3 regions of the Ornithinimicrobium pratense genome follow, and region 3 is predicted to be linked to each of the others. Evidence: predicted binding sites of a transcription regulator. Region 3 holds the regulator's gene; each other region holds the start of a gene.
The links. Region 3 encodes LexA, which represses DNA repair genes until DNA is damaged. Its sites were predicted from a motif close to TCGAACANNTGTTCGA; they were not measured.
Positions count from the first base shown of each region.

Region 1 (5,430 bases), 1.1 Mb from region 3:
GAGGTCTTCGCCGCCCACGCCATCCTGCTGCGGGACCCCGCTCTGCAGGCGGACGTCCGCGCCCGGATCCGCGCCGGTGCCACCGCGGTCACCGCCTGGTGCGGCGCCGTCGAGATGGTGGCGGCGCGGTTCGACGCCCTGCCGGACAGCTACCAACGTGAGCGCGCCCAGGACGTGCGCAGCATCGGGGACCGGGTGGTGCGCATCTTGCTCGACCATCATGAGCCGGAGTCGCTGGGGGAGGGCGTGCTGGTCGTCGACGAGCTCGACCCCGGTCTGGCGATCTCCCTCGACGCGCACTCGGTCAAGGGTGTCCTGACCCGCCGGGGCGGAGGACTGGGGCACGGCGTCCTCATCGCCCGGGCTCGGGGGGTGCCGGTGCTGACCGGTGTCGGCTCGCGCGCCGACGTCCCCCCGGGCACCCTGCTGGCCTTCGACGCCCGCAGCGGACGCGTCGACGTGGACCCCCCGCCGGAGGTGCAGACCGCCTTCGAGGCCATGCTCGAGCGTCGCCGCAAGCGCCGCGAGCGGGCCTTGGCCGACACGCACCTGCCAGTGACCACGCGGGACGGTCTGCGGATCACGGTCAAGGCCAATGTGTCCTCGCTCGCGGTGGCCCGGCTCGGGGCCGGGCTTGGGGCGGAGGGGTCCGGGCTGGTGCGGACCGAGGCCGTCTTCGCCCGGTCACGCACGGCCCCGACCGTGGAGCAGCAGCAGGAGGTCTACGGCGCGATCGCGGCGGCATACCACCCCCACCCCGTGACGATCCGCACCTGGGACGTGGGCGGGGACAAGCCCTTGGACTTCCTGCCGTCCTGGCCCGAGGCCAACCCCTTCCTGGGTGAGCGCGGCATCCGGGCCTTCCGTGAGGACCCGACCGTCCTGATCGACCAGTTGGAGGCGATCTGCCGGGTGGCGCAGGAGCACCGGGTCAACGTCCTCTTCCCGATGGTCTCCTCGCTCGATGACGTGGACTGGGCCCGGGAGCGGCTCGCTGAGGCAGCGGCCCGGGCCGGTCTTCCGGGCCTGCCTGACCGGCTCGGCGTCGGGCTCATGGTGGAGGTGCCGGCCGTGGCGGTCCGGCTGGGGCGCCTCGCCCAGGGGTTGGACTTCATCTCCATCGGCAGCAATGATCTGTCGCAGTACACCCTCGCCGCCGAGCGTGGCAACCCTCGCCTGGAGCGCTGGTCGGACCCGCTGGACCCGGCCGTCCTGCAGTTGATCCGCTTCATCTGCGAGCGCGCTCCCGAGGGCGTGGTGGTCAGCCTGTGCGGCGAGATGGCCGCAGACCCGGACGTGGCCCGGCTCCTCGTCGGGCTGGGGGTGCGGGAGCTCAGCTCCACCGCCGCGGCGGTGCCCGCGGTCAAGGCCGTCCTTCGGGAGACGTCACTGGAGCAGCTGCGCGAGCTGGCGGCCGGGGCCCTTGCGGCCCGAGACGCCGGCGCCGTCCGCGAACTCCTGCATCAGTAGGGAAACCCGGCTCACCGCGTTGTGCTCACCGCGTTGTGTTGGTGCAGGGGGCGGCCGGTGGCAGGTTGGCCTACCGGCTCAGCGCACCCCGCGGGGGCGGAACTGGATGCTGATCCGCGGGCCGACCGGCTGGTGGGTCTTGGGCACACAGTGGTCCCAGGTGCGCTGGCAGGAGCCCCCCATGACGAGCAGGTCGCCGTGCCCCAGCACATGGCGCAGGCTCTCGCCGCCGCCGCCACGCGGACGGAGCAGCAGGGCCCGGGGGGCGCCGAGGGAGACGATGGCGACCATCGTGTCGTGGCCGGCCGCGCGCCCGAAGCGGTCGCCGTGCCAGGCGACGCTGTCGCGTCCGTCGCGGTAAAGACACATGCCGGCGGTCGCGAACGGCTCGCCCAGCTCCGCGGCATAGTGCTCAGACAGGGCCAGACGCGCCTGCTCCAGGATGGGGTCCGGCAGGCGCTCGCGCTCCCGGTAGAACCGTAGGAGCCGGGGTGTGGTGACCTGCTTGTCGTACATCTGCCGCTGCTCCCCCCGCCAGTCCACCCCGGCGGGGCCACCGAGCGCGAGCCGGGTGAAGAGCTCGTCGGAGCCGGTGACCCACCCGGGCCGCACGTCGACCCAGGCACCGTGGTCCAGGAGCGTGCGGCGGACCGCCCCGGTGAGGGGACGCAAACCGACCTCCTCCACCTGATCAAGCAGGGATCCTTGCAGCATCATGGGTCGAGAATAGAACACCTGTGCAGAAGGCGCCAGTGTCAACCGCACGGGTGTTCGCGTTTCCTGTTCCGGTGTGGCAGAGCGGTCATCCAGGGGGCGTGGGAGACAATGGTGACCATGCCCACCTATCGCGAGGCCGCCATCGTGCTGCGCACGCACAAGCTGGGCGAGGCCGACCGGATCGTCACCCTACTCACCCGCGGCCGGGGCAAGGTCCGGGCCGTGGCAAAGGGGGTGCGGCGGACCAAGAGCAAGTTCGGTGCCCGGCTTGAGCCGGGCATGGTGGTCGACATCCAGTGCTACGAGGGACGCAACCTCGACACCGTCACCCAGGCCGACGGGTTGGCCCCCTACGGCGAGGCGATCGCCCGGGACTATCCGGCGTTCACCGCGGCCAGCGTGATGCTGGAGACCTGCGAGCAGCTCACCGAGGAGGGGCAGCCGGCGACCCAGCATTTCCGGCTGCTGGCAGGGGGCCTGGCGGCGCTCGCCGTGCGCGAGCATGACCCCCGGCTGGTCCTGGACTCCTACCTCATCCGGGCGTTGGCCATCGGTGGCTGGCGCGCCAGCTTCGTCAATTGCGCCCGGTGTGGGATGACCGGGCCGCACCGGGCCTTCCACGTCCCCTCGGGCGGGGCGGTCTGCCCGGTATGCCGCCCGCCCGGCTCTACAGCTCCCGCCGCCGAGACCTTCGCCCTGCTCGGGGCGCTCATGACCGGGGACTGGTCGGTGGCCGACGCCAGCCAGAGCAGGCACCGGCGCGAGGCGAGTGGGCTGGTGGCCGCATATCTGCAATGGCACCTGGAGCGCGGGGTGCGGTCCCTGCGACACGTCGAAAGGACCTTCTGAGCCGATGGCGACCCGCCAGCCCGTGCCGCCCTTCCCCCACCCTTCCGGGGCCAGGCCCCCGGCGATCCCGGCCGAGCTCGTGCCCCGGCACGTGGCCATCGTCATGGACGGCAACGGCCGCTGGGCCAACCAGCGTGGTCTGAAGCGCACCCAGGGCCACGAAGCCGGGGAGGCCTCGCTGCTGGACGTGATCGCGGGCGGGATCGAGGTCGGCGTGCGGTGCATCAGCGCCTACGCCTTCTCCACCGAGAACTGGCGCCGCAGCCCCGACGAGGTGCGCTTTCTGATGGGCTTCAACCGCGACGTCATCCACCGGCGACGCGATGAGCTGCACTCCTGGGGCGTGCGCGTCGTGTGGTCCGGGCGGACGCCACGGCTGTGGCGGTCGGTGATCTCCGAGCTGCGCGACGCCGAGGAGCGCACCCGCGACAACGACGTCATCACCCTCAACTTCTGCGTCAACTACGGCGGGCGGGCCGAGCTCGCCGACGCGGTCCGGGCCATCGGTGAGGACGTCAAGGCCGGGCGGCTGTCGCCGCGCGGGATCGACGAGCGCACCATCGGCCGCTACCTCTACCACCCGGAGGTGCCCGACGTGGACCTCTTCCTGCGCAGCTCGGGGGAGCAGCGGACTTCCAACTTCCTGCTGTGGCAGAGCGCCTACGCCGAGATGGTCTTCCAGGACGTGCTCTGGCCGGACTACGACCGGCGGCACCTGTGGGCCGGGATCGAGCAGTACGTCTCCCGGGACCGTCGCTACGGCGGAGCGGTGGACGCTCCCAGCGCCTGACCCGCCCGCACCCCTCCCCACAGGACACGGCAGAAGGCCCGACAGGACACCGGGGCGTGTTCCCTGAGCCCTTGTGGCGTGTTCGCTCGAGCCCTTTGGCGTGTTCTCTTGAGGCCTTCGGCGTGTTCGGTCAGTGGGTGGGGGCGGTGTGGGCGCAGGTTGGGCAGACCCCGAAGACCTCGAGCGTGTGCTCCACCTGGGTGAAGCCGTGCTCGGCGGCCACGGTGTCCGCCCAGCGCTCCACGGTGGGGCCCTGGATCTCCACCGTGCGGCCGCACCCGCGGCAGACCAGGTGGTGGTGGTGCCCGGTGGAGCACTTGCGGTAGACGGCCTCGCCCTCGTCGGTGCGCAGGGTGTCGATCTCACCGGCGGCAGCCATCGAGGCCAACGTCCGGTAGACGGTCGCCAGACCCACCTTGGCCCCCGCGTCGCGCAGGCTGGCGTGCAGCTCCTGGGCGCTGGTGAAGTCGTCCAGCTCGGCCAGCTGCGCCACGACGGCGCTCTGCTGCCGGGTGGGGCGACGGGTGGTGGTCACGGTGCGGCCTCCTGGTTCTTCGGCTTTTCGAGGGTATGCGGCACGCCCAGCGGGTCGTGCTCGTGCGGGTGCACCTGGGATGCGTGCTCGTCGTAGTGGCCCTCGTGCGCCGCGTGCCGGTGACCGTCGTGCAGGTAGTCGACGTGGTCGCCGTGCGGGACCACATCGTGCCCGCAGCCGGGGCCGTGCTCGTGCGGGTGCCGTTCGGCGTGCCGGTGCCGGGCCAGTGCGATGGCGCGGCGGACAGCACCCCCCAGCGCGGCGACGGCGAAGAGGGCGATGGCCAGCAGCACGATCGTCCCGCCGGAGGCGGTGTCGGCGTAGAACGAGGTCACCACGCCGCCGACGGAGGAGACCACACCGATGAGCACCGCCCACCACCCCGCGGCCCGGAAGCTGCCGGAGAACTGCTGGGCGGCGGCGTTGGGAATGATCATCAGCGCGCTGATGAGCAGCAGCCCGATCACCCGCATCGCGACCACCACGGTCACCGCGGTGAGTACGGCCAGGACGATGTTGAGCGCGAGCACCGGCAGACCCGAGGCGCGGGCGTACTCCTCGTCACCGGCCACGGCGAAGAGCCGGTCGCGCAGGACAACGGTCGCCGCGATGATCGCGGTCGAGAGGACGGCGAAGACCCCGAGGTCCTCGCGCGAGGTGGTGGTGATCGCGCCGAAGAGGAAGCCGGTGAGGTTGCCGGTCTGCCCGCCGTCCGCGCGGTTGATGATGACCACGCCCGCCGCGATGCCCCCGTAGAACATCAGCGCCAGCGCCACGTCGCCCGAGGTTCGCCCCCGGGCCCGGATCAGCTCGATCAGGACACCGGCGATGGCGGCGGCGACCAGCGCTGACCACACGGGGCTGGTCTGCGTGACGACACCGATCGCCACTCCGGCCAACGCCACGTGGCCAAGCCCGTCGCCGATGAGCGAGAGCCGTCGCTGCACCAGGAAGATCCCGACCATCGGCGCGGCCAGACCGACGAACAGGGCCGCGACCAGCGCGTTGCGCATGAACTCCAGCGCGATCATCTCGCTCACGCTGACCCCCTCCCGGCCGCGCGGGCCAA
Region 1 is NZ_CP044427.1:2,047,430-2,052,859, reverse strand. Features, by position in the region: gene ptsP (phosphoenolpyruvate--protein phosphotransferase) at 1-1,470, shown strand, start outside; gene FY030_RS09365 (alpha-ketoglutarate-dependent dioxygenase AlkB) at 1,549-2,187, opposite strand; gene recO (DNA repair protein RecO) at 2,305-3,036, shown strand; gene FY030_RS09355 (isoprenyl transferase) at 3,041-3,826, shown strand; gene FY030_RS09350 (Fur family transcriptional regulator) at 3,957-4,361, opposite strand; gene FY030_RS09345 (metal ABC transporter permease) at 4,358-5,401, opposite strand; gene FY030_RS09340 (metal ABC transporter ATP-binding protein) at 5,398-5,430, opposite strand, start outside.
Region 1: the regulator LexA is predicted to act here: its motif matches at 2,198-2,213, upstream of FY030_RS09365 (alpha-ketoglutarate-dependent dioxygenase AlkB).

Region 2 (5,430 bases), 1.5 Mb from region 3:
GCTGACGACCAGCACCCACGCGGTCTGCGGCCCTCCGTCGACCGGCAGCTCGAAGAGGTCCGGGCACTCCCACACCCCCTCGGTCGAGCCGAGCGGCCCGAAGGTCGACAGGTGCTCCCAGGCCAAAAGGTCGTCCGAGCGGTAGAGGACCACCTGGCGGTGGTTGGCCTCGACCGCGACCATCACCCACCCGGTGGGGTGCCCGAAGACCTTCGGGTCGCGGAAGTCGGCGCTCTGGCGGCACAGGACCGGGTTGCCCGGGTAGCGGCGCCACGTCATACCCCCGTCGGTGCTCCAGGCGAGCGACTGCGCTTGCGTGCCTGCGCGCGGCGATCCGACCTCGTAGTGGCTGGTGTAGAGCGCGACCAGCGGGGGAGCGTCGCCGTCGCCGAGCCCGGAGGTGTTGCCGTGGTCGACCACGACGCTGCCGGAGAAGACCGCCTCCTGCTCGGAGAATCGCAGCGCGACGTCGTGCTCGGTCCAGGTCAGCAGGTCGGGCGAGGTGGCGTGGCCCCACGACATGTTGCCCCACTCGACGCCCTCGGGGTTGGTCTGGAAGAACAGGTGGTAGACCCCGTCGACGAAGACGAGGCCGTTGGGGTCGTTCATCCACGTCGAGCGCGGGGTGAAGTGTCGGGTGGGGCGAAGGTGGGACGTCACCGGCCCAGTATCCGCCGAGGAACCACACCGGTCTGGACACAGGGCGTGCGGACGCTGCCGACGCGCTCCAGGTCCCTACGGCCTACTCATCCTCTGGCGGCCGCGAGCCGGTCGCGCACCAGCGGCACGCCATCGCCGTCGAGCTGGTCGAGGTATGCCGTGCGCCCGGACATCGTCATCGCCAGCGCCTCGGCGGTGCCCTCGACGAGGGGACCGGCACCCCATACCCGGTCCTGGTCCGTGGCTCGCCACGCGAGCCCGTCCAGGAAGCCCTTGGAGGCGAGGAACGACGCCTGACCGCGGGGCGAGACGATGATGTCGATGACCGTCTCCCAGCGATCGGGTTGGACCGTGACGCCCAGGCCCTGGGGGAGGGTGAGGTCTCGCAGGTGGATGCAGCTGTCGGCGTAGGGGCCGGCGGCGCCGATGTACCAGGGCTCGGCAGGCGTGCCGGCGCGCCGCCGCAGCTCACCGCTCACCTCCGCAAGCGGCCGGTCGGAGAGACGGGCCGCGATGACGTCGCAAGCCCGCGCCATCGAGCGCACGCGCGCGGCGGTGAGCATGAAGCGCCAGGAGGGGACCATGATGGGTTGCAGCATGTGGCCGGTGAGGGTCCGCACGTCCCAGCCTTCGCAGAGCGTCGGGTCGCCCGCGTGCTCCTCGCCCAGGGCGTCGACGGCGTCGGCGAAGAGCAGGCGGTGCTCGGTCGTCCAGGTCTGCAGGTCGCGTGTGTCCACGTGGCCACCTTGGCATGAGGCGCGGTCGAGGCGGTGCGTCAATCGAAGGCGCCTCGCGGTGACGAAATGCTGCCACAGGTTCGTGACATCGCGACTCCGCTCCGTCGATGTGCGCGCACTTATCTGGGATGTGCCGGTGAGCAGCACCGCACCGTGACAGACCGGAGCCGCCGTTGCCCGCGCACCTCTCAGCCGTAGGCGCCGTACCGGTACTACGGTTCTGGGGTGACCGAGGATGTCGAGCAGACGCTGGCTAGCGAGGGTGTCACCCACGTGGTCCGGGTTGGGCAGACCGTGCGCCGTCCGGTGCGGCCGTTCACGGCCACCATCCAGGCGTATCTTGCGCACGTGCGCAGTCGGGGATTCACCGAGTGTCCCGAGCCGCTGGGGTATGACGCACAAGGACGGGAGATCCTCTCCTACGTGGCTGGTGACGTGCCGGTCGAGCCGTTACCTGCCTACGCGACGACGGTAGAGGCACTAGGAGCACTGGGGGCGCTCATTCGTCGGCTGCACGAAGCGGCAGACGGTTGGCTCCCGCCAACTGGTGCGACCTGGGGCGGAACTCCTGGAAGACGGCCTGCCGGGGTGGTCCCCCTGATCGACAAGGCGGAGCTCGTGTCGCACATGGACTACTGCCCCGGCAACGTTGTGTTCGCCGACTCACGCCCGAAGGCGTTGATCGACTTCGACCTCGCCCGGCCGACCACGCGTGTCGCCGACCTCGCCAACGCGCTCTACTGGTGGGCACCCCTTGTCGATCCTGAGGACCGGGCTCCCTCGCTGGTCAAGGCACACATTCCCACCCGGGTGCGCGCCTTCGCCGACGCCTACGGAATGACGGCGGGCCAGCGGGCCCAAGTGATTCCGTCTACCCCTTATGCCGCCATGGGTGACCTCTGCCTGCCACGGCCATGCCGCGTCCTGCGCGCTGGCCCACTTTTCAAGGAATCGGTGACCACGTCGGGAGCACCGCCGCGTGGGAGGCTAGGCCGTGAGCGATCGATGGTGCAAGCCTCGCTCCTCAGCGAGGTGGTCACCCACCTGCTGGTTCAGCCGCTTCGAGGAGCAACGAGCGCCCCGCTACCCATGACTACCAGCATCACGACGCCGGCGGTGACGGCTGCCGCAGCAGCGGCGGTGGCCCCGGTGCCCAGCCAGCCAACGACAAGGCCGATCAGCCCGATGCCGGCCAGCAGCCACCCCAGGGTGCGAAAAACGGGTGCCCGGAAGGCTGCGGCGAACGGCACGAAGTGCAAGCCAACGCCTAGGGCCACCAGGGCAGGCATGAGAGCCTCCCGGTCCGCCTGGGCCAGGGCGACCCCCCGAGGAAGAAGAACAGGAGCATGCCGGCCACCGACCCTAGGTAGACCAGACCAGCCCGGGGGTGCGGCGGCTGCCCGGCCGGTAGCGCCGAGGCGGGGCGGAGCCACACCGCCCAGACGTAGAACGCCACGGCGGCGACGTAGGTGATCAGGGCCACCGTCGGCCACGCTCCTGGGAGGGCTGCCCGGTTGACCAGGACGAAGACCGTGGCACCGATCAAGCCGATGATGCTGCCGAGGCGGTAGGGGTGGCTCACGGATGAAATCCTAAGTACCCGATGGGCCCGGATCAGAATCTGGCTCTTCGCAACTGTGCGCGATCATCGATCCCGTCTTCACGTGGGTCTGCTCACAAGCGCGACCACGCGGCTGCGGAGGGATCTGGGCCACGTTGGCCTGCGGGACGAGTTCGACGCCGTCATGAACACACATCCATGCACCACCTCGCCACTCCTGGCCGACTCCGCTCTTGACTTGCGACCTTGTCGGAGCCCGGAGCGACAGTGACCGACTAGGCACCGTCACCTCCGGCGAACGGGGTTTGTCGGTGCCGCATCGTACAGTTGTTCGCATGAAGCAGAGTTGGACCGGAGAGGTGCTCCGGACCACCGCGGGGGAGGTCCGGGAGGGTCGGCTGCCCGCAACCCGGCTGCCCGGGGAGCAGGTGGTGGGGTGCCTGCGCGAGGCGGGGCGGGAGGCGACATACGCTGACCTGGCCACTCAGGAGGTTGCCCGGCTGCAGGAGGCGGAGCTGCGGTCGGGGTTGGAGGCGGTCTCGACGGTCGCCTCCGCGCTGCAGCGGGCGCGGGTGCGGCTGGCCTGCGAAGCACGCCAGCGAGGGCTGCACACCGCTGAGGGGATGAGCCTGGCCGACTGGCTGGCTTTGCGTTGTCCGGACCTGGCCAAGCCGGTGCTGCACGCCCTGGTCCGTATGGCGCAGGCGGGCCAGGAGCAGGTCCATGCCCCGTTGGTCGACGGTGTGCTGACCGGAGGTATGTCGCTGGAGCGGGCGGCCACTCTGCACCGGGCCCTGACGCGGATCCGCCGGGCAGTGTCGCCCGAGGAGTACGGGCAGGCCGTGGACCTGATGGCGAAGTCCGGCTGCAAGCCGGACTTCGACGACCAAGACATCAGCGCGATCATCAGCAAGCTGCTGCAGGAGTGCCTGCCGGAGAAGGACCACGAGGAGCGACGGCGGGCCCAGCACGAGCTGCGCGATGTGCACGAGTCGTCGCTGGCCGACGGCTCGGTCAAACGGATCATCATGACCTTCGGCGACGACGCCGACTACGCGGCCGTCAAGGCGATCCTGACCTCCCCGCTGGCGGCACCGGCCTCCCGCGAGGAGGTCAAGGCGACCGGTGAGGAAGACCGGCGCACGCCCGGGCAGCGGCGCTACGACGCGTTGATGACCGTGGTCCGCCGCGGCGTCGCCGGCAGCAAAGGTCAACCGACCACCACGAAGGCGACCCTGATCGTCACCCTCGATCTGGAGACCCTGCGGCGCAGCCTGGCCGAGACTGACGGGCAGCTGCCCGGATGCGGCGCCACCGCCGCCGGGGCCACCGTCAGCGCGGAGTCGATCCGGCGGCTGGCCTGCGAGGCCGACATCATCCCGATGGTGCTCGGCGGACCGTCGGAGGTCGTGGACCAGGGCCGACGCCACCGTCTCGTCACCCCCGGGCAGCGGGTCCGCCTGGCCGTGCGTGACAAGGGTTGCACCGTCCCGGGCTGCACCGTGCCCGCGACCTGGTGCGACGCCCACCACGTCATCCCCTGGGCCCGGGGCGGCAGGTCAGACCTGTCCAACTACGCCCTTCTCTGTCCCCGGCACCACACCTGGGTGCACGAACGAGGGCTCAGCGCGACCGTCGACGACCACGGCGTCACCTGGCACCTGCGATGACCCCGCCCCGCGCCCGGCTCCGAGCGAGCCGGGCCGCAGGCATGCCTCGGACTGCGCCAGGTCGTGGACCCGATCGTGCGAGGGCTGTCATGATCCGGGTATGGAGCACCGCACCGTCGAGGAGCACGTCACCGGGCTGCGCACGGCGGTAGACGCCTTCGCACGCTTCGCCGCCCGGTCGGGGGTGGACGCAGTGGTGCCGACCTGTCCGACCTGGACCGTGCGCAAGCTCCTGGCGCACCAGGGGATGGTCCACCGCTGGGCGCGGGCGAACCTGCTCGGGCAGGACTGCCACCCGCCGAGCTGGAACGCTGAGGGCCAGCAGGCCGCCGACCCGGTCGCCTGGCTCCTCGAGGGCGCCGACGCCGTGATCGGCACCCTGCGGGAGGTGCCGGATGACGTCCGGGCCGACGTCTTCCTCAAGGACGCGCCCGCGCCGCGGGTGTTCTGGGCGCGCAGGCAGTGTCACGAGACGACCATCCATGCGGTCGACGCGCTCGCCGCGAGCCTGGGCCGGCTCCCCACGCCGCAGGACGCCGACTTTATCGACCCCCAGGTCGCCCTGGACGGTGTCGACGAGATGCTGACCGGTTTCGTCACCCGGGGCAGGTCGCGCTTCCAGGGCGCGGGGCCGCTGTGTTTCGGCGTGAGGCCGGCTGCGGGGGACCGGGCCTGGGCGGTGGAGGTGCAGGCTGACGGCGCGGTCGTCACCACCCGGCTGGAGGGTGAGGGTGGTGAGATCGGCCCAGGAACCGCCCCCGACAGCCCGGTGGCTGCCGACCCCGATTCCGAAACCGTGACG
Region 2 is NZ_CP044427.1:2,457,498-2,462,927, reverse strand. Features, by position in the region: gene FY030_RS11305 (glycoside hydrolase family 32 protein) at 1-660, opposite strand, end outside; gene FY030_RS11300 (maleylpyruvate isomerase mycothiol-dependent enzyme family protein) at 747-1,397, opposite strand; partial or broken gene FY030_RS16890 (phosphotransferase) at 1,623-2,165, shown strand; gene FY030_RS16885 (hypothetical protein) at 2,450-2,686, opposite strand; gene FY030_RS16880 (hypothetical protein) at 2,665-2,979, opposite strand; gene FY030_RS11290 (HNH endonuclease signature motif containing protein) at 3,294-4,628, shown strand; gene FY030_RS11285 (maleylpyruvate isomerase N-terminal domain-containing protein) at 4,729-5,430, shown strand, end outside.
Region 2: the regulator LexA is predicted to act here: its motif matches at 3,278-3,293, upstream of FY030_RS11290 (HNH endonuclease signature motif containing protein).

Region 3 (5,430 bases):
TGCCGTCCTGCGCGAGGTGGTGGGGCGCGGGGGAGTGTTGGCGCTCACCGGGGCCGGGATGTCGACCGCCTCGGGGATCCCCGACTACCGCGGCCCCGACGGCCGGCGGCGGGTGCAGCCCATGCAGCACGCGGAGTTCGTCGGGTCCGCCACCGGGCGGCAGCGCTACTGGGCTCGGGCGTCCGTGGGGTGGGAGCGGTTCGCCGCGGCCGCCCCGAACGCCGCCCATCGGGCGGTCGCCGATCTCGAACGGGTCGGGGTCGTCGACCACGTGCTCACCCAGAACGTGGACGGCCTGCACCAGGAAGCCGGCGCGCGGAGGGTGGTGGAGCTGCACGGGTCCCTGGGGCGCGTCGTCTGCCTGGACTGCGAGGAGGTCACGACCCGGGACCAGGTGCACGCCTGGTTGGTAGAGGCCAACCCCGGGTTCCTGCGGCAGGCGAGCGACCCGGGACAGGTACGGCCGGACGGGGACGTCGCGCTGCCGGAGGAACTGGTGGCCGGTTTCCGCAGCCCCCGGTGCCTGGTCTGCGGTGGTGACCGGCTGAAGCCCGACGTGGTCTTCTTCGGCGGGTCGGTGCCGCGGTCGACGGTGGACCGGGCGTTCGAGCTGTTGAGCGGAGCTCTCAGCCTGCTGGTGCTCGGCTCCTCGCTGCGGGTGATGAGCGGATACCGCTTCGTCCGCAGGGCGCGCCGGGACGGCATACCCGTGCTCGTCGTGACCCGGGGCCAGACCAGGGCCGATGCCGAGACCACCGTGCACCTGGACGCGCTCCTGGACGATGTGCTGCCCCGGCTCGCGGACGAGGTGGCACGCGCCCCCTCGCGGCCCCGGGCGGGTCCGGCCTGAGGGCCACCTCTAGGGGTGCCGGGTGTCGCTCCAAGATGCACCAACGCGCGGTCGGTGATGGAGTCGTTACTGAGCCCCGGCCGAACGGTCAGGGCAGGAACTGACTCGAAGGAGGCGACACATGAACGTCAGCCAGGAGCAGATCAACGAACTCTACTCGGCCCAGGTAGTCACCCAGGATGGTGAGAAGTTGGGCGGCGTCGGCCAGGTGTACCTGGACGACCACACCGGCGAACCGAGCTGGGTGAGCGTGAAGACCGGTTGGTTCGGCACTAGCGAGAGCCTGGTGCCGCTGGACGGAGCCGAGCTCTCGTCCGAGGGCACGGTGCGCGTGGTCCCCAGCAAGGACGTCATCAAGGATGCGCCCAACGTGGACGCGGACGCCCACCTGTCCGCAGAGGACCAGGACGCGCTCTTCCGCTACTACGGCAGCGCGGGGGTCAACGTCAGCCGTTACGACGACCTCGACACGGCCGGGACCGCAGGCACCGGCACCCACACTGGAGGCACGGGGGACCGTGACGCGGCCGTGGGCGACGTCATGGGCCACCAGGGCGTGCATGCTGAGGGGCACACGACCGGCGGCGACGTCGGCAGCGGGCAGCGCACGGGGGACGCCGACCTGCACCGTGCGGGCGGCTCCACCGACGACGGCTCGATGACCCTGCACGAGGAGCGGGTCGACGTCGGCACCCAGCAGGTGGAGACCGGCCGGGTGCGCCTGCGCAAGCACGTCGTCACCGAGCAGGAGAACGTGACCGTGCCCGTCCAGCGCGAAGAGGTCGAGATCGTCCGCGAGCCCGTCGCCTCGGGTGACGTGGACGCCGGCGGTCGGCTCCAGGATGAGGAGGCCGAGGTGACGCTGCACGAGGAGCGTCCTGTCATCGACAAGGACGTGGTCGCGACCGAGCGTGTCGGGCTCCAGAAGGAGACCGTCACCGACGAGAAGCAGGTTGTCACCGACGTGTCCCACGAGGAGGTCGACGTGGACCGTCAGGGCGAGGGCCTGGGCGGCACCGACCGGGATGGCCTTGGCGGCACCGACCGGGATGGTCTGGGCGGCACCGACCGGGATGGCCGCGGCAGCGGCGTCTGACGGACAGTGATCTGAGGCCGCCTAAGCGAGCCTGACCAGGAGGGGCACGACCGGTGGGTCGTGCCCCTCCTGGTGTCCCGGGGGAGCAGACTGCAGGGACGCCGCTGCACGACATCCAGGAGGTCCCGTGGTCACCCAGGCTCAGCTCGACGCCCTCTACGACGCCGAAGTCCTCGACCAGGCCGGAGTGAAGGTCGGTCCGCTGGACAGGGTCTACCTCGACAACGCCACGGGCGTCCCGGCGTGGGTCTTGGTGCGGACCGGGTGGCTCGGTGGCCGCCGGGTGTTCTGCCCCTTGACCAACGCCGAGGTTGTGGGCACGCAGATCCGCGTCCCCTACCCGGTCGGGATGATCAAGGACGCCCCGGAGATACCGGCGGTCGAGCACCTGACCGAAGACGAAGAAGAGCAGCTGTACGACTATTACGCGATCGACGAGGGGCCGGCTCCGTCGGCCTGAGCCGGCGGGGGTCCTAGCCGGAGCTGGCCGGCGCTGCTCCGAGCGGTTAGGTCATTGCGCAGGCTGCCGGGGCCGTGCCCGGTGCAGCGGTATGGTGCGGCGCCGCCTCCGGAGGGGATGGAGGTCGAAGACGACGCCGCGGTCTAGGGGGGCTTCAGGCGGGTCAGACCCGGCGCAGGACCGCGGTGACCTTGCCCAGGATCGTGGCGTGGTCGCCGTCGATCGGCTCGTAGGCGGGGTTGTGGGGCATCAGCCAGGTCTTGCCGTCGCGATGGCGGTAGGTCTTGACCGTGGCCTCGCTGTCCAGCAGCGCGGCCACAATGTCTCCGTTGACGGCGGTCGGCTGACGGCGCACGACGACCCAGTCGCCCTCGCAGATCGCGGCGTCGATCATCGAGTCACCGACCACGTTGAGCAAAAAAAGCTCGCCGTCGCCGACCAGCTGCCGGGGAAGGGGGAAGACGTCCTCGACCGCCTCCTCGGCCAGGATCGGCCCGCCGGCGGCGATGCGCCCGACCAGTGGCACGTAGGAAGGACGCGGCCGGGCATCGCCGATGCCGGTCTCGTCCACCTCACCGTGCGAGACCCGCCCACCATCGGTGTCACCACGCCGGTAGCCCTGGCCCTCGGTGGTGGGGTGGACGACCTCGATGGCGCGGGGTCGGTGCGGGTCGCGGCGCAGGTAGCCCTTGCGCTCGAGCATCTTCAGCTGGTGGGCGACCGAGCTGGGTGAGGTCAACCCGACCGCCTCACCGATCTCGCGCAGGCTCGGCGGGTAGCCGCGGGCGTCCACCGAGTCGCGGATGACGTCGAGGACGCGCTGCTGCCGGTTGGTCAGCTTGGCCCCACCGTCTCGGTCGGGCAGCTCGTGGATCGTGGCCATGGGTCTCCATCCCCTCGTTCTGTCGCCACTCCCGCTGCTTGTCAGGCTCCTGGCCGAAAGTCCAGGTCAGAGGGTTTGTCAGTGGCGGATGATTCAGTTCCTGACATGCCACAAGGGTACGTGCGCCAGGATCGAATGACAAACATCTGTTCGGTCCGCGTGTCGACTTCCTCGGACGGCTGTGCTACAACTAGGACAAAGTTCCATCGGACAAGCGTCCGAAGGACCAAGAGGAACAGGAAGGTGATCAGCATGAGCACTGCCACCCTCGAGACCACTGCGGCCCTCCCGCTGGGGCTCGCCCCGGGCCGGTCCGACCGCCGACGCGCACCGCGCGGGATCCCCCCACACTTGCGACTGGTGCCGACCGGAGCCGGCGGCAGCAGCGCCGCCCACGGCGGGGCGCTGGCCTCCGCAGCGGGCCGGACGCTCGCAGCCCGACGTGGCGCGGTCAGACCGCTGCGGATCACCCGGCGGGGCCGGCTCGCGCTGACGAGCACCGCCACCCTCGTCGTGGCTCTCGTGCTGCTGTCCCTCATGGGGTTGATCGGTCCGGCCGGCGCGACCAGCTCGATCGTCGTCCAGCCCGGGATGACCCTGTCGCAGATCGCCGCCGAGCAGCTGCCCGACGTGCCCCTGAGCGAGGCGGTCACCGACATCCAGCGGGCGAACAAGCTGAGCACGAGCTCGATCGCCGCAGGCCAGGAGCTGGTGATCCCCGGCCGCTGACCGGGTCAGCCCTCGCGGCCCAGGGCGGTCCCGTCCGCGCCGTCGGACCCCGCGCCACCGGCCGGGTCGACACCCTGCGCCGTGGAGTAGACGGCGTCCCAGACCATGGGTAGCTGCCCGGTGGGGATGAAGTAGCCCGCGATATGCGGGTCGAACATCAGCCCGCCGATGCCGGCCTGGCGGTAGGTCTCGGCCGACTCGACGACCTCACGGGGGGGCAGGGCAATCGCGCGCAGGTCCTCATCCGGCCCGATCATGCCGTTCTTGACGGCGAAGTCCCGCGCTCGCTCGGCAGCCGTGAAGGTCAGCACCATGAGCTGGTCCTCGATCGTGGCCGCAGCCGGCGACTCCAGGCCCTCGTCGCCCACGGCGATGAACCACCAGTGGTCCAGCGACATCGTCAGCCGCCACAGCGCGGTCATCCCCACCTGGTCGTCCGCTCCGGTCACCTGCGCGGCCAGCCGGTCGGTCTCCGACGGCGGCAGGTCACTGCCCCCGGACGAAAGGGGCCGACCCCCTTCGTCATCCTCCTGGACGCCACCCTCGGCGTGCTCGGTGCCAGGGACCCCGGGCCGCTGCCCCTCGTAGATCGAGTCCTCCGGCGCAGTGCCGGGGCGGTCGTCGTCCTGGAAGGGCAGGGCGGTCGGATCGGTCATACCCGCTATCCGACCACACCGGCCCTGGCGCGCCAAGACGGATCGCCGGAGGCTCCGGATGCTGACCCGGCCTTGTGCCGCAGGTGCCAGGGCCGGCCCCGGCGGCACAGGGCGGTTGCTGATCAGCCCTCAGACGTCGCGCGGGTGACGCTGGACCGGGACCGGCCCCGTGATGTCTGCCGACCCGACCGGCCAGTTGTGCGGCACGACCCCGGGCGGGACAGGGGAGGAGGAGACCCGCCGCGACTGCTCGCGGTCGGTGGGGATGCTCTGACCCCGGTCACCAGTGTCCGGTCCGCCGTCACGGCGCGGTCCCTGGTCGGCCAGCGGCACCCGCACCTCCTCGGTGCCGACCTGGACCTGCTCACCCCGCACGTGCACCGTCACCGGTCCGCCGACCTCGACCGCGATCGACAGCGCGTCGTGCTCCAGCCGCACGCGCAGCCGGCAGCCGTGCCAGCGCATCCGCCAGGTGAGGCAGTCCCACTCTCTCGGAAGGCGGGGGTCGAAGGTGAGATTGCCACCGTGGTCGCGCATGCCGCCGAAGCCGCCGACGAGCGCACTCCATACCCCTCCCGTGGAGGCGACGTGCACCCCGTCGGCCGTGTTGCCGTGCCGGTCGGTGAGGTCGACGAAGAGCGCGCCGTAGAAGTAGCGCAGGGCTAGGTCCTGGTAGCCCACCTCCGCGGCGACGATCGACTGCACGACCGAGGAGAGGCTGGAGTCGCCGCTGGTGATCGGGTCGTAGTAGTCGAA
Region 3 is NZ_CP044427.1:965,211-970,640, forward strand. Features, by position in the region: gene FY030_RS04380 (Sir2 family NAD-dependent protein deacetylase) at 1-850, shown strand, start outside; gene FY030_RS04385 (DUF2382 domain-containing protein) at 972-1,946, shown strand; gene FY030_RS04390 (PRC-barrel domain-containing protein) at 2,074-2,406, shown strand; gene lexA (transcriptional repressor LexA) at 2,570-3,289, opposite strand; gene FY030_RS04400 (LysM peptidoglycan-binding domain-containing protein) at 3,542-4,018, shown strand; gene FY030_RS04405 (hypothetical protein) at 4,024-4,674, opposite strand; gene FY030_RS04410 (glycoside hydrolase family 65 protein) at 4,804-5,430, opposite strand, start outside.